Regions from separate parts of the Paenibacillus sp. FSL P2-0089 genome, predicted to be linked through region 2. Evidence: riboswitches for the same ligand, from Rfam matches in the RefSeq annotation. Region 2 holds a riboswitch; each other region holds the start of a gene.

Region 1 (7,577 bases), 2.4 Mb from region 2:
CAGGCGATCTCCTCAGTCATCCGCGAGCAGCTGTTCAATAATATCACCACCTCGGTCCTGCTGCTTATTATCTTTCTCTTGGCGAGTTATGTCCTGGCGGGTGTTGTTACACGCCCGATTCAGGATATACTGGCTAAGGTCAATGATGTGGCCAAGGGCAAGTTCGAGCCCCCGCTAAATGTATCCAGCCGCGATGAGCTTGGACAGCTGGCCCAGCGCATTAATGCGATGACCTCACATCTGCTGCAGCACACGAACCGGCTGGGGCAGACACTGGAGGAGAACCGTGCGGTTAAGGAGCATCTGGAGTCGGTCATTAACGGCACTTCGGATGCCATCCACACGGTGGATATGGAAGGGCGGATCATCAGTACGAACAGAGCGTTCGAGGATCTCTATGGATGGGGCGCTGCGGATGCTCTGGTCAAGCCGCCTTATCTGGTTCCGGCCACTGTGCAGCAGCAGGAGAGTATACGATTGCAGCAGCTTAAGGACGGGGCATCTCTGCCGCCTGTGGAGACCGTCAGGCTGAAGCGTGACGGTTCCCTGGTAGAGGTCAGCGTCAGCAGCTCGGTTATCCGGGATGAAGAGGGCCAGCCGCAGTCGGTTGTCCATGTATCCCGTGACATGACCGAGCGCAACCGGATCGAGGAGCTACTCAGACGCTCGGAGAAGCTGACTACAGTCGGCCAGCTTGCCGCAGGCGTTGCCCATGAGATCCGTAATCCCTTGACCACCCTGCGGGGCTTCCTGCAGCTTCAGCAGGAGAAGAAGGTTCTCGTTCCGCTGCATATAGATCTGATGCTCTCGGAGCTGGACCGGATCAATATGATTGTCAGTGAGTTCCTGATTCTAGCGAAGCCGCAGGCTGTTCATTTCCAGCAAAGGGATCTGCGGCATATTGTCGGCGATGTCATCTCCCTGCTGGACAGTCAGGCCCACCTGTTCGGCATTGAATTCACCACACATTTCTCGGGAGTACCCGCCATGGTGCACTGTGAGGAGAATCAGCTGAAGCAGGTATTTATCAATGTAATCAAAAATGCGATCGAAGCGATGCCGGACGGAGGAACGATTACCGTGGAGCAGCAGGAGCAGGATGATTCTGTGGTTGTTGTGATCACGGATGAGGGCGGAGGCGTCCCTGAGGATATGCTGCCCAAGCTGGGAGAACCGTTCTTTACGAACAAAGAGTCCGGAACCGGTCTCGGCTTGATGGTCAGCCAGCGGATCATTCAGGCCCATAAGGGCAGCCTGGAGATTAGAAGCGAGTATGGCCGGGGGGCACAGGTAATTATCAAGCTGCCTGAAGCGAAGGAGCCAGTACCTCCGGCCGTTATGAATATAGAACGGAGTGAAGACGAACATGAGAATCAATAAATTCATCAGTGAGACAGGCTATTGTTCACGCCGTGAAGCAGACAAGCTGGTCGAGGGAGGGCGGGTCACCATCAACGGGGAGCCCGCTATGCTGGGCAGCCAAGCCGAGGCCGGAGATATTGTCCTGATTGACGGCCAGCCGCTTCAGACGGGCAGCAGGATCGTGTATATCGCGCTTCATAAGCCGGTTGGCATTACCTCTACTACAGAAGCACATATTCAAGGCAATATTGTCGATTTCATAGGGCATGAGGAGCGGATTTTCCCGATCGGGCGGCTCGACAAGGATTCAGAGGGATTGATTCTGCTGACCAATGACGGTGACATTGTTAACAAAATTTTACGCGCAGAAGGCAAGCATGAGAAGGAATATGTGGTCACTGTAGATCGACCCGTCACGCCTTCTTTTCTGACCGGTATGTCCACCGGCGTGAAAATTCTGGGCAGTAAGACACTTCCCTGTGAAATTACGCGTATTAGTGAGCGGGTATTCCGTATCGTGCTGACTGAGGGCAAGAACCGTCAAATCCGCCGCATGTGCAGTGCCTTCGGTTATGAAGTCCGGCGGCTGCAGCGCATCCGGGTAATGAATATCCGCCTTGGCGCACTGAAGACTGGAGAATGGCGGGAGCTGTCCCAGGAAGAGAAGCAAGAGCTGGGGGCTATGTTGAACTATCAGCTGCAATAAGATTATAATGCCCATACCTATAATAAGAGCTGCTCCGATAGACCCTGGTAGGGCCGTTCGAAGCAGCTCTTATTTGTTTCCTTACTATCAGGGAGCTGTTACATTAGAGACATCCGTTGTCTCCGCAGCAGCGTCCTTATATTTACGCAGGATGGATACTTCTACCCGGCGGTTCTTGGCCCGCCCGGCAGCCGTAGCATTGCTAGCGATGGGATGATATTCGCCAGAGCCGGTCGGGCTGAACTTCGTCGGGTCCAGGTTGGGATTCAGCAGCAGAATCTTCATGAACTCAAGGGCACGATCTACACTAAGATCCCAGTTCGAGGAGTACGTGCTGTTGGAGATCGGAACATTATCGGTATGCCCCTGCACCAATACTTCATAATCAGGGAATTGCTGCAGCATAGTTGAGATCGACTTGGCCAACTGGCGGGATTCATCTTTCACTACAGCCTGTCCCGAAGCGAAGAGGGCATTGTCGCTAATCGTGATCATCAGCTGGGACTGATTCAGCTTGGTGCTAAGCAAGTCAGTCATTCCGTTGTTCTTGATGTACTGGTCGAACTGCTTCTTCAGCTTCTCCAGATCCTCCTGCTCCTTGGCACGGAGCTTGGACAGATCGGAGGTGCCGGTGTTCTTGGAGATCACGCTGTTCATTTTATCCTGCTTGCCCTGGTCCAACTGGGTGCTGGTCGGAGAATCCGACCGGTACTCCAGGACGCCGCCGCCGCCGCTGAGCGCTGAATTGAAGGCTTCAGCCATTTGCTGGAACTTCACGGCGTCCGTAGCGCTCATGGCGTACATAACAAGGAACAGAGCAACCAGCAAGGTCATCAGATCGGAATAGGGAAGCAGCCAGGATTCATCGGCATGCTCTTCATGTTCCTCATGCCTAGTCTTTTTGCTCACTGGAAGCCCCCTCCTTCTCGCTCAGCTTGGCACGCTCGGACGGAGTCAGGAAGACGGACAGCTTCTGGTTAATAGCTATGGTAGACACCCCGGACTGGATGGAGAGCAGACCCTCCACCATCATCAGGCGGACTTCAATCTCACGTTTGGATATCCGCTTCAGCTTGTTGGCCATAGGGTGCCACATGACATAACCGGTGAATATCCCGAGCAGGGTTGCAATGAAGGCACCGGCAATCGCGTGGGCCAGGACGTCCATATTACTCATATCACCCAAGGCGGCAATCAGCCCGATAACAGCCCCGAGTACCCCTAGTGTAGGGGCATACATCCCGGCCTGGGAGAAGATCAAGGCTCCGGCTTTATGTCTGTCTTCAGTGGCATGAATATCTTCCATTAATACATCACGGACGAACTCCTGATCATTGCCGTCAATAATCATCCGCATGCCGTTTCGGAGGAAGTTATCTTCAATTTCATCGACATTGGACTCCAGAGCCAGCAGCCCTTCGCGGCGGGTAATGGATGCCCATTCCATGAACATGGTAATCAGTTCGGGCTTACCGACCATCTTTTTCTTTGTAAACAGGATCTTCAACAGCTTAGGGAAATTCTTGACTTCCGACATCGGAAAGGCCATGAAGATGGAGGCAGCCGTGCCAAGAAAAATAATGACATAGGCAGCGGGGTTGTTCAAGCTTGCAAGTGGAGCATGCTTGAGTATCATCCCCCAGATTACTGCGATCAGACCAAACACCAGGCCTAGAATTGTTGAGATTTCCATTTATGCACCTCGTCCATGAGAATTAAGAAGTGATCGACTAACCGCGTAATTCGTCCTTGAACCGCGGGAGAACACTCTGTTCGTAACCAAATCACGTATATTCTTCTTTATCGACATCATTCCCTTTTTTGTGAAGTGATTTTTTCGGCTATAATAGATAAGGTAGGTTATTATTCATCAGCGAAGAAAACGGAGTGATTGATGTGGGAGTTAAGCATGGCAGGGATTACGGTGAAATTCTGGTTGAACTGACAGGAGCCGTTGGACGGATTGCAGACGGGTACATTTTTTTTGAAATGGAGCCTGAAGAGTGGACGAATCTGCCGGAGGAATCGAGGCAGGAGGTCTGGGAGGCGCTTGCGGAAGATCTGTTCTACGCGCTGGGCAACGAGCCGGTCATTCAGGTGGGCAGCGGAGTTGTGATGTACGATAAAGAAACACACCGCATTAATATTCTGCTGGGCGATGAGGATCTGGCTTCGGTCGTTCTTGTATAAAGCAGGGGAAAAATGCGGCAGCGGGTTTGTCCCGGGCATCCGGCCATGTTAAAATTGGAAGTGGAGTACTAATTGCCGGGATGTCAGAATACATTTAATCAAAAATCTTTGGCCTGGCACATCCCTTGGACTTTCAGAAGCTGAGGGATGTTTTATTTGAAGGAGAAGAGCAGGCTGAAGGAACCGTTAACTTAGCAAGGGAGGAAACGAATTGCAATTAACTGAGGAACAACTGCAGGAGCAGATCGGCAAGCTTGAGGGCTGGAAGCTGGAGAGGGATAGGCTGGTGCGCAAATATATGTTCAGTGAATATATGAAGGGAATTGCCTTTGTGGATGAGGTAGCGACAATTTCGGAGGCCTTTGACCATCACCCGCATATCACCATTGATTACAAGACGGTTGTTCTGCGGCTGGCTGCAGATGTGGAGAAGCTTGATCTCCGCCAGGCGCATGAATTTAATGAGGCATTCGAGAAGACCCGCTAGAGGACAAGGCCCCTATGGAGACAACAGGAATATCTAATTAATAGAAATGCCCGTGCAAGGATCGTTCGTTATCCTCGTCACGGGCATTATACATTTAGAATGAGGAGCATGGTGTGAGTACAGGTTGCGGATTATTTCTTCTCGGCCAGCCATAGGGCTACATTCGCAATCTCTTCAGGGGCCAGCCTGTCTTTGAAGGGAGGCATCTGTCCGCGCCCCTTGGTGACTATGCTGAAGATCTGAGCTGCGTCATGCGAAGCGCCTTCCTGCTGCAGGCTGGGTCCCGCCCCGCCCTGAAGCTGGTCTCCGTGGCAGGAGATACAATTAGCCTTCACTGTGGCTTCTGCGCCCGCAGCGTCCAGCACAACCTCCGGCATGGTCGGCTTGTTCTGCTCCGCCACCTCGGATTTACCGGGTAGGGTAAACATTAAGATTACTGCAAAGGCACAGGCGGCAAAAAACAAACCGCTCATGATCCATTTCTGCATCTGCATCCGTCCCTCCATGTAAGCTGCTGTCTCCATTATAGCGGATGGTGAAGCGTTATCATAGTATGTGTGTCAAAAAAATGAACACAAATGATCCATTTTTTGCAAAACTCTCTTGTCTCCGGTGCTATTCCTCATAGACCATGCAATAAAAAGGCTTATTACCGATCGGAGTGCGGCGTTCATAGGTATCCGTTATGGTGAACCCGCATTTCTGGTAGGCGCGGATGGCGCGCTGGTTCCAGGTCAGCACCTCCAGGTCGATCTCACATTCCGGGTAACGCGACCGTGCTGCCTGCACAATAGCCTTCATGAACAGATGTCCCATTCCATGGCCGCACAGCTCGGGCCGCATTCCGACACCAAGCCGGACTACCCCCTCCATCGGAAAGAGCTGGGCGAAGCCGCACAGATCCCCCTCTCCATTCACAACCGATACATATTGCTCACTTCGCAGCTGCGGGTCTCCGAACTCCACGCCCAGCGCCTGCATCTGCTCCCAGGACATCCAGCCGTAAATATTATACGGCGGCTTGTAGCTCCACTCACAGATCTCAGCGGCATGCTGCGGCTCCATAGGCACCACGTAAAAGGTTAGCGGGGAGCTAATCATTGGGGGAGGCCTCCTTCCAAGGGACATAGATTCATTTCTTCTATTAATTATATACAAAAACAGCCAGTTTCGACGCAATTTCCTTACGGAAATGCAGAAACTTGACAAACGGCAAAATATATTTTCCGAAAGCGCAGAATCAGTGTTTTACAAATATAGAGAGGGGTAAGTAATTTTATAGACAAAAAAAGCCCTTCTCCAAGATTTCGGCAAAAATCTCGGAAAAGAGCGTTAGGTTACAAAGGATTATTGTACATCATCGTTGTCTTGGGAATCCGAAGCTACAGTCTTGTAGGCATCTGTACTCATGATTCGCTTGGCGCCAACGTAGCGGTTGACGTAATAGCTGTCACTCAGCGAACTGATGGTTACACCACGTGAGGAAGAGGCATGGGCGAATTCGCCGTCACCAACATAAATACCTACATGGGATATGCCCTTACCGCTTGTATTGAAGAATACAAGGTCGCCTGGTCTCATCTCGTCACGGGACACGGCAGTGCCCATCTGATACTGGGAGCCGGATTGATGGGGCAGGTTAATGCCGATCTTATCAAAAACATACATTGTAAATCCGGAGCAATCAAACCCGTTAGTTGATGTACCGCCGGACACGTATTTGGTTCCGATGGCTTTGTCGATCACTTTATCCATTTTGGAATCCGCGAAAGCGCTTCCTGCTCCGATGGTGAAGATAATGGACAAGCTTAGTACTGCGGCTGCTAGCTTCTTCTTCAAAAGTAAATACCCCTTCCAATGCCTACGAGGTTAGCTTAAGGGTTCGGTTGAAGGTCCCCTATGACCCCTCTTAGAATAGGAGGTCAATTCACCCAAAGTGGTTCCCCCGTTTCCCTAATTCATTAGGGAACTCGGCACGACTGTTGATTAGGATTAGCGGTTCATTCAATACATGACAAAACCTTTGTTAAAATCGATTCAATAATTACAAAAATGTTACTAAAAACTCACTGCGATAATTGTAACAAAGACTAAGGCGCTTGGCAATCACTTATAACATATTAATGCATCTTTTTTGCTGTTTTTTAGAGTTATAGCCCTTTCCAAAGACTCATATCTATGCGCAGGGGTTAATTTATATGATTATTTCTTTGTTTTTGCAAGAAAATGCTGTTTCAAGGCTGCGAATTCAGTGTAAAAGGTAGAATAAGGAAAAGGAAAAACCCGGAAATGATTACGGCAATAATCATTCCGGGCTCGTATAAGTTACATTTAGTTGTTAGAGGCTGAAATATTCGGGGTATGCTTCAAGGGTTCAATCGTAAGCGACAGCTTGGTAGGCTGTTGTGCTCATTACTCGTTTGGCGCCAACGTAGCGGTTGGCCCAGTAGGACTGGCTCATCGAACTGATGGTTACACCACGTGAACTTGAGGACTGTGCGAACTTCCCGTTTCCAACATAAATACCGACATGGGACACTCCGTTACCCAGGGTATTGAAGAACACGAGATCACCGGAACGCAGATTGCTCTTGGATACACTTGTTCCAACTTTGAACTGTGCTTTGGAGGTACGGGGCAAGGTAAGCCCGACATTCTTGAACACATACTTGGTAAATCCGGAACAGTCGAAGCCGCTGGTGGTTGTGCCCCCGGTTTTATACGACGTTCCAATGGTTTTTGAAATCACAGTATCCATCTTGGAATCTGCGAAGGCACTGCCCGCTCCGAGTGTGAATACCATCACAAGACCCAGCGCTGCTGCGGTGCATT
Region 2 (7,577 bases):
AAACGGCGCCTGCCAGCTCATCGTGGTCAACTCGCTTACCTTACAGCCGCGTTGCCTGGCTCTGTGCTCCAGCTCTTCCAGCAGGGCCTTGCCGAGTCCATGCCCCCTGTACCCGGGATCCACAGCCAGCAAGTGCACATTCAGAATATTCCAGACCATATCCCCGGTAACGCCGCCGATGAAGACGCCGTTCTCATAGGCCGCCAGGGAGATCACCTCGCGCTGATAGGGCGGAATGCTGCTGTCCATGCGGCGGCTGTGTTCCTCCAGTAAGCGGGAGATTTCCTGCTGGTTCTGAGCAAGATCCAGTTCTATAATGTTCATGGGTACTCCTCCTTAGTATTTGAATTCAATTATAGCCATTATATCAAAATAGAGCCTGCGGACGATGCCGCAGGCTCTATTTGTACATGGAGAACGGCGGGAGTGCCGTCCGTTATTCCGGGGAGATGTACATGTCTTGGAGTCCCGCAAAGTACCTGACTATTCATCGAAGCCAGGTCTCCGCTTTGTGTGTGGCGAGTTTAGTGCTTGTGTCCGCTCTCGGCATTCAGCTTGGCGATCAGCTTATCGCCTTCGACATCGAGATTCGGCAGCAGGCGGTCCAGCCATTTCGGCAGCCACCAGGCTTTGTCGCCGAAGACGGCCATGACGGCCGGAACAAGCGTCATCCGGATGATGAAGGCATCGATCAGGATGCCGAAGGCCAGCGCGAAGCCGATCTGCTTAATCATCGCATCAGGGGCGAAGATGAAGCCGGCGAAGACGGACACCATGATCACACCTGCGGCCAGTACGACCCGGCTGGCCAGATCATAGCCGTGAATAACACTGTCCTTGCCATGGCGGCCGTGGACATAAGCTTCACGCATGGAGCTGACCAGGAAGACTTGATAATCCATGGCGAGTCCGTACAGAATACCGGTGACCAGGATCGGCATGAAGCTTAGCAGCGGTCCGCCGGTATCGAAGCCGAACAGCGAATGCAGCCAGCCCCATTGATAGACGGCGGTGGTTACGCCGAAGGTGGCAATAATACTTAACACGAAGCCGACGGTTGCTTTGATAGGTACGATAATGGACCGGAATACCAAGAGCAGAATGATCAGCGACAGGATAACGATGATCCCGATGTATATAGGGAAGGCATCGGACAGCTTCGAGGACATATCAATATTGATGGCGGTGAAGCCGGTCACGCCAAGATTAATATTGTTGCCGGTGGTCAGGCTGGACGCTGGATCACGCAGCTCCTGTACCAGGTCTCTGGTTGCGGTATCTGTGGGCCCTGTCTTCGGAATCAGGCTGATAATGGCGATATCGCCGGTGGGACTGACACCGAGCGGAGAGACCAGGGTCACATTATCGTGCATTTGCAGCTCCTGAACCAGCTTGCCCAGGATCGGCATGGAGATCTTCTCAGACGGATTCTTTGTCTCAGCAACCAGCAGCAGCGGGCCGTTGAAGCCTTCACCGAACCCTTTGGAGATGACATCATAGCTCTGACGGGCCGGAGTATCCAGGTTCGCCGAGGCGCCGGATGGAATACCCAGCTCCATCTTGGTCACTGGAATGGCGGCTGTGCCAAGCACCAGCACCACCAGCACAATGATGGCCCAGCGGTATTTCACCGTGGCATTTGCCCAGCGGTGCGAGAAGCTGTGCTGCGCTTTTTTGGCAGCGGTGCTGTGCTTGGTCCGGGCTTTGGCGGTTACGATCCGTTCACCGACCAGGCCGAGCAGCGCAGGCAGCAGGGACAAGGCCAACAGGACATTGATCAGAACGCTGGCCGCAGCAACTAGGGCCATAGTAGACAAGAAGCCGATGCCGATGACGAGCATGCCGCATAAGGCGATAATAACGGTCAGACCGGCGAAGAATACCGCGCTGCCTGCGGTGCCCAGTGCACGGCTGGCTGCTTCGGCTGCGCTTAATTTCTCATCCAGGATCAGACGGCGCTGGCGGTTCACAATGAACAGCGAGTAGTCGATCCCCACGGCGAGACCAATCATCACGGCAAGAACCGGTGTAATATCGTTCATCTGGATCAGGCTGCCGAGGGCAAACGCACCTCCGACGCTAATGCCTACTCCGAGAAGTGCGGTCAGCAGCGGCAGCCCGGCGGCAACGACTGAGCCCAGCGTCATGAACAATACGATGGCAGCAACGGCTACGCCGATCGCTTCCGTGGAGCCGATGGCCGGCATGCTTTTGAGCGAGTCGCTTGGAATCGCGGTAATGCCTGAACCGGACTGTTCAACTTTGGTCACGGTATCGATGATGTTGTCCGGCACCTCCGATGGCAGAGATGTCTGCTGAACCGTGAACTGGAACTGGAACAGGGCAATGCTGCCGTTAGCCGACAGCATCACGCCGGGAACCGGAGCGCCGTCAACAATCAGCGGACCGAACGGTGCTGCCTGAGCAGCAGCGGCTTGACCAGCAGCGGCAGAAGGATCGGCAGCGGCTTGACCAGTGGCAGCGGAAGGATCAGCGGCAGCTTGACCGGCAGCGGCGGAAGGATCAGCGGCAGCTTGACCGGCAGCGGCGGCCGCTGCTTGTGCTGCCAGTTCGGCAGGGTTGATGACATATTCCATGTTGTATACATCATTAATAGCTTTTAGAAGCAGCGCTGTACGCTCAGGCGTATCAAGACGCTCCCCGTCCGGTACAGTGAAGGCGATACTAGCCTGGCCTCCGGCCGCAGCGGGCAGCTCTTTTGTCAGCTTATCCAGCACCTTTTGCGACTCTGTGCCTTCAATTTTCATCTCGGAGCTGGATTGAATGCCGTTGACTCCAATCAGGGTGCCTACAACTCCGAGTACAATGATCCAGACTGCAATGAAGGCCCAGGGCTTAGCATAAGCCGATTTACCTAAGCGGTATAGAAAAGTAGACATGTAGTGGTTTCTCCTCTTTATCTGTGAATTTAGAAGCCGTTGCGTAAATAAGCAAACATGGAATTCAGGTATTGTTCAAACGGCATAGCCCCGGAGTCCCCGCTCTGCTGCTCACCCGGCAGCATGACGTTCAGCCGTCCGTCCAGGATAGGCACGAAGGCCCCATAGACGGCACCTACCAGCAGGTGGGTATATCCATCGGCATACCGTCCACGGGTGAACTGCTCCAGTGTCTCCTGGGCGGTGATCTGCAAATGCCGGAAGACATTGAGAATGTAAGGCTCCAGGGACGGATATTGATTAGCCAGGGAGACGAACTGCCGCAGCTTATGCAGGAACTCCGAGGTGAATTGCAGCTTCAGCAGATTGTACAGGGCATCGAGCGGTGTAGCATCCGACGGCAGAGCAGCCAGCGGGTTATTCTCTTTCTCTTGGACAGCAATAATGCCAATGAAATAGGCGGCGACTGCCTCCTCCTTACAGGAGAAGTAATTCGCAAAAGTCCGCCGGGAATATCCAGCCTTCTGAACAACATCATCCACAATGAAGCCATCCATGCCATGCTCAAGCGCAAGCTCGAAGGCCGCTACGGCTAAGGCATAGGCGGTGGCTTCTTTTTTTTTGTCCCGCAGATTCAGTTTGGAATTCAAAAGTAAATGTTCCTCCTTTCCCTGAAATCTATAAGCTCTATAGAATCTATAGGTTCTATTATTGCTCAAAGGGAAAGATTGCACAATGAGCATCGAGTGACGGAAATGTGAATATTTTAAATTTGGAGTAATGGACTGAGAAAGAAAGGTGGGGGGAGGAGATTAAGTTAGGAGGGCGTGGGGAAGGGAGTGGGAAGTAAGTGAGTAAATGAGGAGTGAGAGCTAGAGTGGGAGTAAGTGAAGGAGAGTAAGTGAGTAAGTGAGTAGATGAGTGAGTAGATGAGTGAGTAGGTAAGTGAGAGTTAGTGTGGGAGTAAGAGTAGGGGAATAAGTGAGTATGAGAGTGGGAGGGGATTAGGTGAGCAAATGAGCAGTACGTGAGAGGAAGAGTAACATGGGTGTAAACAGACGATAGCGCGAGCAAATCCCCGGGCGGATAAGAGTAGAGCTGAAGAATGCGCCTTCATTCACGAAGGGACAGCATTATTGACTTCTTTTGTCATCCGTGAGGTTTTACATTAAATGGCTGCAGGCGTAAGATTCAATCAACAACCGAATGAAATGACACTGTTCTTGAAATGGCTGAATTCCGTAACGGGAACGGGGGAACCAACTGGTGCAGGTGGCTTAAGGATAGGCTGCTGAGTACCCGGGGTGAATCCTTGCCAGTGTGCTACTATGGCTCTGGTGAGGTAGGGCAATCTCGCTGCCCGAATCCGTCAGCTAACCCCGTAAGCCTCGAAGAGAGAGGATGAGCGCCATGATCGAGTAACCGACCACGGAGAGCCCTGCTGCTGCTGTGGTCTTTTTGCTGTGTAGGGAAGGGGATTAATCCCACTGAATGCCCTGAAAATGGGCTGGATGCAGAAATGAAGAGCACAAGTGCCCTTGAATCCAATTGCGCCTCTGCCATACACAACCAAGCAGCCTAAAGTGGAAATTAGGGGCAATAGTGACAGGTGGAAGCACAATTTAATCTTATAACAACACTGATTAGTCATTTATATGCCGCAATAGTCTTTTTATGTACCACATTAGTCAGTTTCCGCATCGCCACTACAGTCAGTTTTCTTATAGCCATATTACATTGAAAGGAGGGGTTCCCATCGCTACTGTATTTATCGTCTGCTTCTGGGTTGGCCTCGTGCTTATCCTAAGCGGCAGCATTCATGGGCACGGTCTGGTAGGCCACCTGCATGTAGGGGGAGGGGATGCTGGGGGGCCGGGCTTTCTCCCGATTCTTCCGCTGATGGTGTTTGTCACCGTCTGGGGCGGCACGGGGTATATGCTTGTCAAGTACAGCGGGATGCAGCTGCTCACCGTGGTACTGGTCTGTACCTTGATCGCCCTGCTGCCGGGCATCCTGCTCTACACGGTACTGGCCCGGGTGATGACCCGGTATGACAGCAGTATGAGTGAACTCGATTATGATCCGGCAGGCCAGCTCGGCTATATCAGCATCGCCGCAGCGGATGGGGCCGTGGGAGAGATGAAGTATGTGCTGCACGGGACCATGCGCTCCATCGGCGTGCGGGCCGAATCCGGTCAGTCGCTATTGCGGGGCGATCGGGTGATTATTGTGAAGACGGATAAGGGGATCGCAGCGGTCACTTTGTTCGAGAGGGAAATGGAACAAAACTAACGGGGAGTGTCGGAGCAAATGTTAATTTTATATGTAACCGGAGCTATTGTTGTTGTGATTCTGCTGGCGTTAACCAGTATTGTGACCGCGTATAAAAAGGTTCCGCCCAATCAGGCCATGATCGTATACGGTCTCGGCGGCAAAAGAGTGGTTCAGGGCGGAGGGACATTCGTCATCCCCGGCTTCCAGAACAATAAAACCATCTCCATGATGCTGATGAGCTTCGATGTGATCCCGGCGCAGGCCATGTTTTCCCGCCAGGGCATCAAGCTGAACCTGGAGGCGGTCGCCCAGATTAAGATCAAAAGCGATCCAACCGCTATTCTCACAGCCAGCGAGCAGTTCATTGACCGGCCGGAGGAAGACCGCGAGACGATTATTCTGCATTCGGTGGAAGGCCATCTGCGCGGCTTGATCGGGCAGCTCAGTGTAGAATCTATACTCAAGACCCCAGACGAAATCAACAGCAAGATGCGGGAGACCTGCTCAGAGGATCTCGACAAGATGGGGCTGGAGGTCGTCAGCTTCACCATCAAGAAAATTACCGACGACAAAGGGTACATCGACAATATGGGGGTGCCTGAGATTGAGCGGATTCGCCGTGATGCCAGCATCGCCAAGGCTGAAGCCGAACGCGATATTCAGATCAAGCAGGCCGAGGCGGAGAAGGAATCCTCCATTGCCAAAGCCAATGCGCATCAGGCGACGATTGAAGCAGGAACCGCTGCCCGTGCGAAGGAATCGCTGTTCGAGAAGGAGCTGAACATTAAGCAGGCGGACTTCAAGCTGGAGACCGAGGTGAAGAAGGCACAGGCGGATCTGGCGTACGAATTGCAGCAGAATAAGATCAAGCAGTCGCTGGTTACCGAACAGGTCAAAATCACACAGATGGAGGCCGAGGCCAACCGGACGGTCCGGGAGATTGAGGTGGAGCTGAGACAGCGGGAGCTGGAGGCGACAGTGATCAAGCCGGCCCAGGCGGAGAATCAGGCGACAATTATGAGAGCGGAAGCCGCCAAGCAGCGGCAGATTCTGGAGGCGGAAGCCGAAGCCGCTACGACGACCAAGCGCGGACTGGCAACAGCGGAGGCGGAATTGGCAAAAGGGAAGGCGAATGCGGAGATCGTCCAGCTCGCCGGAGCGGCGGAAGCGGGGGCATTGCAGAAGAAAGCGGAAGCCTATAAGCAGTTCACGCAAGCCGCGTTGACTGTGGAATTCCTGAAAATCCTGCCCGAGCTGGCTGAGAAAATCGCCTCCCCGCTGGCCAAGGTAGATAAGATCACCGTCATCTCCCAGGACGGGGCTTCCTCAGGCGTGAACAAGATTACGGGTGATATCGCCAAAATCATGGCCCAGGTTCCAGAGCTGACCCAGACACTTACCGGCATGAACGTGACTGAGGCGCTCAGCGGGTTACTTGGCCGGGATCATGAGCATGGACAGGAGTAGAAGAGGAGTAGGGGAGGCAGTAAGTAGTTAATGAAACGGCAGCAAGCCCCTTCCTGACTGCATCTCTCCACAAAAAAACAGGCGTCAATCTCCAAAAGGAGGCTGACGCCTATGGCATGTCTGAAGCTGTAGATCAGCGCTGCACCGCTCTCAGGCGATAGGTGCAGCTGGCGTAATCCCCGCGCAGGTCGGAGACCACAAGACCGATACGCATCAGGCGGTCACCGCCCAGCGCTGTGCCGTCAAAGGCGGGCTGGAATGGAGCGGAGCTGACGCCATCTGCAGGTGCAGAGGCTTCTGCGCCGCCGTGGACATGCCCGTTGCTGCCTTTTGCCCCCGTCTCAATGACATAATCCAGCTCGGGATTGAGTCCTTTGAGCGTAAGGCGCGAGATCGGAGGATTCGGTATGGCCAGCACGCGGAAATAAGCGACGAAGGCTTCGGTCTTGTCCTCGCTGACGAACATCCAGGCGGTGTCGCCACTACCCTCGAACGGACTCAGCAGGCGGTACATATCCCCTTGCTGCACCAGTGTGCGGATCTCCTTGTACTGGGCAATCTGCCGGGTAGCCAGGTCCTTCTCCGCTTCGGTGAACTTTGTGAGGTCCAGCTCATAACCGAAGTTGCCGCTCATCGCCACATCCCCGCGTGTAGCTAGGGTGGTGATGCGGTCTACCTGATGGTTCGGAACATCAGACACATGTGCGCCCATGCTGCTGGCTGGATAGACAATACTGGTGCCGTACTGAATCGCCAGGCGTTCTACCGCATCGGTGTTGTCACTGGTCCAGGTCTGCGGCATATAGAACAGGATTCCCGGATCGAACCGGCCGCCGCCGCCGGAGCAGCTCTCGAACAGAATGTCCGGGAAGCGCGAGGTCAGGCGCTCCAGCAAATTGTACAGCCCCAGCATATAGCGGTGGGCGGTTTCTTTTT
Region 3 (7,577 bases), 2.6 Mb from region 2:
ATGGCTCTGGCTCAAGCTTCTTAGTAGGTTATCTGCTGGGCATCGGACTTTTACTGTTATTTAGGAAATCCAGGTCCCAGCCCCGGACCTTCTATCTCATACGTATATGGGCTGTACTGAAGCTTCTGCTGATCTTTGCCCGTGAACTTACGGTCTCGAATTTCGTGGTCATTGGCCATATCATCCGTCCAAAACTGGCTATACGTCCCGGTATCTTTGCTTATGAGACTGCCTTGGCCACGCCCTGGGAGGTCACACTGCTCTCGTGCCTGATTTGTCTGACACCGGGAACCCTGACTCTTGATGTGTCGAAGGATGGCAAGACGCTGTACATTCATGCTATTGATATTAAAGATGCTCAGTTGCTGGTCACGCAGATTAGAGGCACCTTCGAACGAGCGATCAGGGAGGTGACCCGTTAATGATCCCAGTTATGCTAACCGTGGCCATGATCATTCTGGCTCTGGCGATGCTGGCCTGCCTGTTCCGTCTCCTGAAAGGGCCAACCCGCTCCGACAGGGTTGCCGCACTCGATACGATCGGCATTCATGTACTCGCTATGATAACCGTCTTCAGTATGCTGCTGGATACCCAGGATTTTATAGAAGTCATTCTGGTTATCGGAATTCTGACGTTTATTGGTACTACGGCACTGGCCAGATATATTGAACGGGGAGCCGTTATAGAGGATGGAGGGAACCCCAATGACAGGTGAACTGATTAGCTCTATTCTTGTGGTAATGGGTGCAGTCTTCTGCGGCTTAAGTGCCTTCGGCTTAGTCCGGCTGCCCGATGTCTATCTGCGTTCACATGCGGCTACCAAAAGTGCAACCTTCGGGGTATTGTGTTTGCTGACAGGAGGTTTCCTGTACTTTTGGTTCAAAGACGGAACGGTTAATGTCAAGCTTCTGCTGGCGATTGTATTTGTATTCATCACTTCACCGGTAGCAGGTCACTTAAATGGCCGGGCTGCCTACCGTTCCGGAGTGCCCTTATGGAAGGGAAGCGTTCAGGATGACCTGAAGGTGCTGGGGGAAGAAAGCAAGGAAACGTCTGTAAAATAATAGTTAATCGCTGAATTCCTTATAGGAAGCGGGGGAACCAGGTTACATGGGGTGAATCTCGGGAAAAACGAGTAGGGCTACTTTCAGGCCCGAATCCGGCAGCTAACCCCGCAAGCGTTCATGAGAGGATGCACTGTATATGCCGCATATTGAAGTGAATGGAACGTCGCTGTATTATGAGATGTCGGGCAGCGGTCTGCCTATTGTTTTTATTCATGATTATTCGACCTCTCATCATCTGTTTGAGCCGCAAGCGGATTATTTCAGCAAGCGTGCCAAAGTGATCGTATTCGATTTGAGAGGGAACGGGCAATCGGGTAAAATGGATGTGGAGATCAGCCGGATCGTAGACACACAATGTGAAGATTTGAAGCTGTTATTGGACGCTTTATCTGTAGAGAAGGCTGTTATCGTAGCTTGTTCCAGTGGTGCTGTGCTCGCCCAGAAATTCGCCTATCTGTACCCTGAACGGATAATAAATATGGTATTGGTGGACAGTTATTTTCAGGAGGATTACACGGCGAGAGGCAGTAAAATGAAAGGAATCTTTGAGGTCTGCGCATGGGCGGCCCATTATCTTCCTGCCGAAATGTTCGTCCGTTCCTTGCGCATCACCTACAATAAGTGGCTCTCGGCTTATCATATTCTCAGGAAAGAGCTTGTGCATGAACGGACAACGGAATTAATTAAGCAGCGGCTGGCACTTAGACAAACGGACAGCTACGGGTTCGCATTACGGCTGCAGATTCCTGTTCTTGTTGTATCCGGGAATCAGAATGAATGGGCGCTGGAGCAGGTGAAAAGAACAGCCAGCAAGTATCCGTCTGCCCGTCTGGCGATCCTTGAGGATGCGATGTATCCGACTCATCTGTGTCAACCCCAGCTCTTCAACCGTATATTACTGGATTATCTTAGGGAACAGCATAGTTTTCAGCGGGCGGCAGCTGGCAACTAACTTGAATTATAATGGGAGCCAATGATATGTTCTTTAACAAAATCTCATCCTTTATCACAAATCTCAAACTGACCTCATCCAGAATCATTTTACTCGGTTTTGCAGTCCCTATATTTCTTGGTACAGTGCTGCTGGCCTTGCCGATATCTTCGTCCAGCGGACTTAGTATAGGGTGGCTGGCAGCACTGTTTACTTCGACTTCAGCCGTATGTGTAACGGGCCTCGTTGTACTTGATACCGGTACCGATTTTTCTCATTTTGGACAGGTCATTATCCTACTTCTGATTCAAATTGGCGGTTTGGGATTTATGACATTCAGTGTTTTGATCGCCGTGATCATGGGGAAAAAGATTGGATTAAAAGAACGTCTGCTTATCCAGCAATCATCTAATTCTGTAACAACACAAGGAGTCGTGCGGTTATCACTCAGTATCTTTCTCATTTCATTTATAGTGGAGACAACTGGAGCTATAGTGTTGGCCCTTCGATGGGCAAATGAACTAGGAACAACAAGGTCCATTTATTATGGAATATTCCATTCAGTGTCTGCCTTCAATAACGCCGGATTTGGATTATGGCCAGACAGTCTGAGCCGCTATGTGGGTGACCCTTTAGTTAATATTGTTATCTCTTTTTTGTTTATCATCGGCGGGATTGGATTCACGGTGATTCTGGATCTGTACCGGAAAAGAAGATGGAGAGATCTTTCCTTTCATACAAAAATAGTTTTAATTACCTCTGGACTCCTTTGTATGGCAGGGTTTTTGGTGATTTTTGCGATTGAACTTTTTAACACAAAAACATTCAGTACTCTCTCATGGAGTGAAAGAACTTGGGCGGCATATTTTCAGGGTGTTGTTACCCGGACAGCCGGCTTTAATTCCATCGATATTGGTGCAATGCTCCCGGCCTCACAATTTTTTATGATTTTCCTGATGTTTGTTGGGGCTTCGTCCGGATCGACTGGAGGAGGTATAAAAACGACCACTTTTGCTGTACTTATGTTAAGTATCGTCTCAACGATTAAGGGGAAAACAGATGTGCAACTGCTTAAAAAACGCATCTCCCAGGATATCATATTCAGGGCACTGGCAGTAATGACCATATCCCTGGGTGTAGTTCTTACAGCCACCTTTCTTCTATCCATTACAGAATATGCTCATCCTAAAGATTTCCTGGCGCTTCTCTTTGAAGCAACCTCTGCATTTGGAACTGTAGGAATGTCTATGGGAATAACATCAGAACTTTCGCCACTGGGAAAATGCATCATCATAATTACAATGTACATCGGGAGACTAGGGCCTTTGACTTTAGCTTTAGCACTGGCACAAAAAAATGTGAAGCAAAAATATCGGTATCCGGAGGATAAGCTGCTTATCGGCTAAAGTTTACTGAGCTGCGCTAATTCTAATGATTTTCAACGTTATTGTGCTATCTTCTTTTGTTATTGGGTTGAAGATGTTTTTACCTCATAACTTAGTTATAAATAACTTGATTGCAGTTTGCAAGTATTGTATAAAATGCAGGGTCCGATTCGAAGGAAGCAGGAATTGATATTTGCTTTTGAGACTCATGGTATCTAATATATAAGTACATAATTATGTACCACGTATTTAAGAATTCTAAGAGGACAGTGCATATGTTCAACCAAGCAATTCGCTGATACAGGTGAATAAGACAGAGATACAGCCGGGGCTTCCCGGCTGTATCTCTAAGGAGGACGCGGAGTTCAATTTCCAGGGTTCGTTCGAAAAGCCGCGTGTAATAGACACAACAAGCTCTCCATACAATTTCTCAATAAATCCTGCTCATATACTCTGAGGGGGAGCAGCCCTTCACTTTGCGGAATACCCGGCTAAAGTAAAAGGGGGAGTTGAAGCCGAGCCGCTCGCTGATCTCGGAGACATTCAGATTTGTGTTGCGCATCATTCCTGCTGCTTTGTCCATGAAGAATTGGGCATTGTACATTTGGATGGTGCTCCCTGTTTTATGTTTGAAGACTTCACACAAGTAACTGTAATTCATCTCCAGAGAAGCGGAAAGCTCCTGTGAATTGAGGGTGTAGCTGTCCTTTTGTTCAAGAAATCCGATAATTCTGCTTACCGTCCGTTCCGACTTGCTCAGCGAGGACTGGTGAAGAGACTGCCTGAAGAGAGTGATGAACAGCTCCATCGTTTGCAGGCATAGCGTGATGGTGCGGAGCGGATCTGTTGTATTGTACAGTTGAACGGCGGCTTTCAGCTGCTTCTCCAGCTTCTCGGGGTGTGAGATCCTTCCGTGCTTGGGAAGTGTAATGCACTTACGGAATTCTTCTAATAATGGTTTTCCTTTTAATGGATTACCGTTCTGCTCCGCTTCTCCCTCGGAATTACAGAAGAAATGAATCCAGTACCATGAAGTGCCCGCAGGTGTGCGGGGTTCTCCCCAGTGATGCAGACCGCTTTTCAGGAACAGAAATTCTCCCTTGCGGATGAGATACTCCGTTTCTTCCTCCCAGACCTCCATTTGCCCATCGGCCAAATAGAGGAAAACTTCCCACTCCAGCCTCCTGTCAGGATGCGTATATAAGCTTTCAGTCCTATGGGAACCCAAATCTTGTACGTTCAATACTTTATCGAAGTGTAATATCACGTTGTTGTGCATGCCTTATCCTCCTTACATAAACAGATACAAAATCTGAAAATAGTATAGGTTAACCAAAGGTGATGAATTCAATTATAGATGTCCGGCATTATAAAATATAGATGCAGAGTTCTCCGCTGCACTATTATTTTATAGAAACTGAGGTGTCCGAGCTTGTATGCTAACTTTGGTCTGGATGAAGTAAGGCTGACTGACGGGGATTTTGCGTGCCGCAGAGCGCTCGTTAAAAAGTATATTACTGAGTTTGATACGAACCGGCTTATGCACACATTTAGAATCAATGCGGGAATGGTGTCTTCTGCAGAGCCCCTGGGCGGATGGGAAGCCGTGGAGGTTGGCCTCCGGGGACATTTAGCCGGGCATTTTCTGTCGGCTTGTGCCAAATTCGGATTTGGGGACCGGGATGAGGTTTTGAAGGCAAAAGCACTTGAGATTATTGATATTATGGAGTTATGTGCGAAGCCAAACGGGTATTTGAGTGCCTTCGAAGAAGATACACTCGATATTCTGGAGTTCGAAGAGAACAGGAATGTATGGGCGCCCTATTATACTCTGCACAAAATCATACAGGGACTGGTGGACTGTCACATCTGTCTCGGCAGCTCCAAAGCCCTGACCCTGGCCCTGAACCTGGCGCATTATATACGCAGACGATTCGAGAAGTTATCTTTCTGGAAAATTGACGGGATACTCCGTTGTACAAAGCTGAATCCGGTGAACGAATTCGGGGGGATTGGCGACGCCTTGTACACCCTGCATGAGATCACAGGAGATCCCCAGCTCCTTGAGCTGGCCAAGCTGTTCGACCGGGATTATTTCCTGGAGCCCCTGGCAGCCGGTGAGGATGTACTTGATAACCTGCATGCCAACACTCACTTACCCATGATTCTTGCTGCGATGCACCGTTATAACCTTATGGGGGAGGAGAAGTACAAGTCGGCGTCTTTGAATTTCTATGATTTTTTGAAGGGAAGAACATTTGCGAATGGCAATAACAGCTCGAAAGCAACGGCTTTTATCAAAGATAAAGTATCGGAGAAGTCAGAACATTGGGGGGAATATAACAAGCTGGAAGATGCATTGACCGGCGGCGAAAGCGAGAGCTGCTGTGCACACAATACCGAAAGGATCCTGGAACAGTTGTTGAAGTGGTCTGCTTCTATAGAATATCTGGATCATCTGGAATCGCTGAAATATAACGCGATCCTAAACAGTTCGAGCAGCCAAACCGGGTTATCCCAGTATCATCAGCCTATGGGGAGCTCCGTCGTCAAAAATTTCAGCACGCCGTACGATTCCTTCTGGTGCTGTACGGCATCTGGAATTGAAGCTATGAGTGAGCTCCAAAGAAATATATGGTTTAAAAACGGTGATGCCTTGCTGCTGAATGCTTTCATTTCTTCAAGTGTAATCTGGAAGGAAAAGAATGCTGCAATTACTCAGCAAACTGCTTTCCCTGATGGGTCAACCTCTACAATTACCATTCAAGTTGCCGAACCTGTTGAATTTCGGATGATATTCAAGGAGCATGCAGTCAAAGCTGTTAAAATCAACTCGGTTCCCTGCTCCCCTAAGAAGGAGAATAACTACTTCATTATTGAGCGTGTATTCTATGATCAGGATACGATTGAAATTGACATCAATGCCTCCCTGCATTTAGTTCCGCTAAAAGGCTCTGAGAATCGTGCGGCAGTGATGTATGGCAGCATCTTGCTCGCTCAGATGGGTCAAGCTGCGCATTTGCAGGACCTTTCAGCGGTTACTATGAATAGTAAATTCACCAGACTTCCAAGTGAGCTGCTGGAATTTGAGGTGGTTGACCTACTTGGCCATCCGGTAAAATTCATCCCGTTATATCGTATCGAGGAAGAGGTGTATACAGTTTATCTGGACTTGAAAGGGGAACTGAATCCTGACAGCCTGTTTTCAGCGGCCAAGGATGGAAGCACGGCGTATACAGAAGGATGCCGCGTTAAATATAACGGCTAAGGCGCGGCTGCAATAGCTGTGTTGGAAGCTTCCCAATCATCACTTCTTATCAGAAGCCTTAAAGGCCATTAAAGCATGATCATTCAAAGCGCAAATGAGCTGAGCCAGCTCATGGCTTGATACTGTGAATTTTGTCCGTATCCATTCCTTAATGATGGCTAAGCTTCCATTCACTAAATAAGCGTAAGTAAAAGGCTTCATATCTTCAGGAATCTTAAGCTGAAGGTGATTGTCAATGCTCATAAGTATTTCATTAAGCAAACGCTTTGGGAAGAACACATCATCATTTGTTTTGAACAGCATAACGGTGAAGAGTTCTTCATTTCTTTTGATGTAATCTAGAAAAGCTAAGATATATGTGACTGCACTTTCACTGGCTTCTATTTTGATCAGGTACTCATTAGTGTTGTCAATAATCTCTTGCTCAACATTATCAAGCAACTCGTATGCATTAGCATAATGCAAATAGAAGGTGGACCGATTGATGCCCGCAGAAGTGCATAATTCCTTCACACTGATCTGACTTATCTCTTTGTCTTGTAGCAGGCGAATCAGACTTTGCTTCAAGAGCAACTTGGTTAATCGTTCCCGTTGATTCATTGCGGTATCGCCTCCATGAAAAATTTATTTATGACAATAGACACAATCCACGCAAGTGTCCAGATTACAGCAAATTGACGATAGACTGATGGTTGTTAAATAGACACTGTGTCTGTATTCTGAAGGTAGACGAATGAATTGTCAATACAATGATGATGAAGGTGAATGAGGATGGAGAAAAAACGGGTCATGATCACAGGTGCAGCGGGTAACATGGGGAATGAAACGCTGAAGCTGCTGATAAACGATTTGGGAAAATGCGAGTTAATACTCTTCGATTTAGATCATCCTAACAGCCGTCAGAACCTGAAAGCATATGAGGGAAT

What was found. Region 2 has a riboswitch for cyclic di-AMP ahead of NST69_RS21155 (hypothetical protein). Riboswitches for the same ligand answer to the same signal wherever they lie in the genome.
Region 1: linked by a shared signal. The riboswitch ahead of NST69_RS31940 (C40 family peptidase) and the one ahead of NST69_RS21155 (hypothetical protein) in region 2 are both predicted to bind cyclic di-AMP.
Region 3: linked by a shared signal. The riboswitch ahead of NST69_RS09985 (alpha/beta hydrolase) and the one ahead of NST69_RS21155 (hypothetical protein) in region 2 are both predicted to bind cyclic di-AMP.

The regions. Positions count from the first base shown of each region.
Region 1 is NZ_CP152006.1:7,455,157-7,462,733, forward strand. It holds gene NST69_RS31900 (ATP-binding protein) at 1-1,380, shown strand, start outside; gene NST69_RS31905 (pseudouridine synthase) at 1,367-2,068, shown strand; gene motB (flagellar motor protein MotB) at 2,156-2,977, opposite strand; gene motA (flagellar motor stator protein MotA) at 2,961-3,761, opposite strand; gene NST69_RS31920 (hypothetical protein) at 3,965-4,258, shown strand; gene NST69_RS31925 (4a-hydroxytetrahydrobiopterin dehydratase) at 4,470-4,745, shown strand; gene NST69_RS31930 (cytochrome c) at 4,877-5,233, opposite strand; gene NST69_RS31935 (GNAT family N-acetyltransferase) at 5,361-5,846, opposite strand; gene NST69_RS31940 (C40 family peptidase) at 6,093-6,584, opposite strand; cyclic di-AMP (ydaO/yuaA leader) riboswitch at 6,589-6,731, opposite strand; gene NST69_RS31945 (C40 family peptidase) at 7,120-7,548, opposite strand.
Region 2 is NZ_CP152006.1:5,023,919-5,031,495, reverse strand. It holds gene NST69_RS21170 (GNAT family N-acetyltransferase) at 1-324, opposite strand, end outside; gene NST69_RS21165 (MMPL family transporter) at 525-2,900, opposite strand; gene NST69_RS21160 (TetR/AcrR family transcriptional regulator) at 2,930-3,550, opposite strand; cyclic di-AMP (ydaO/yuaA leader) riboswitch at 4,121-4,303, shown strand; gene NST69_RS21155 (hypothetical protein) at 4,695-5,192, shown strand; gene NST69_RS21150 (SPFH domain-containing protein) at 5,211-6,641, shown strand; gene NST69_RS21145 (alpha-galactosidase) at 6,775-7,577, opposite strand, start outside.
Region 3 is NZ_CP152006.1:2,445,377-2,452,953, forward strand. It holds gene NST69_RS09970 (Na+/H+ antiporter subunit E) at 1-422, shown strand, start outside; gene NST69_RS09975 (Na(+)/H(+) antiporter subunit F1) at 422-715, shown strand; gene mnhG (monovalent cation/H(+) antiporter subunit G) at 705-1,064, shown strand; cyclic di-AMP (ydaO/yuaA leader) riboswitch at 1,063-1,196, shown strand; gene NST69_RS09985 (alpha/beta hydrolase) at 1,204-2,019, shown strand; gene NST69_RS09990 (TrkH family potassium uptake protein) at 2,046-3,404, shown strand; gene NST69_RS09995 (helix-turn-helix domain-containing protein) at 3,814-4,662, opposite strand; gene NST69_RS10000 (beta-L-arabinofuranosidase domain-containing protein) at 4,816-6,651, shown strand; gene NST69_RS10005 (TetR-like C-terminal domain-containing protein) at 6,691-7,251, opposite strand; gene NST69_RS10010 (NAD(P)-dependent oxidoreductase) at 7,423-7,577, shown strand, end outside.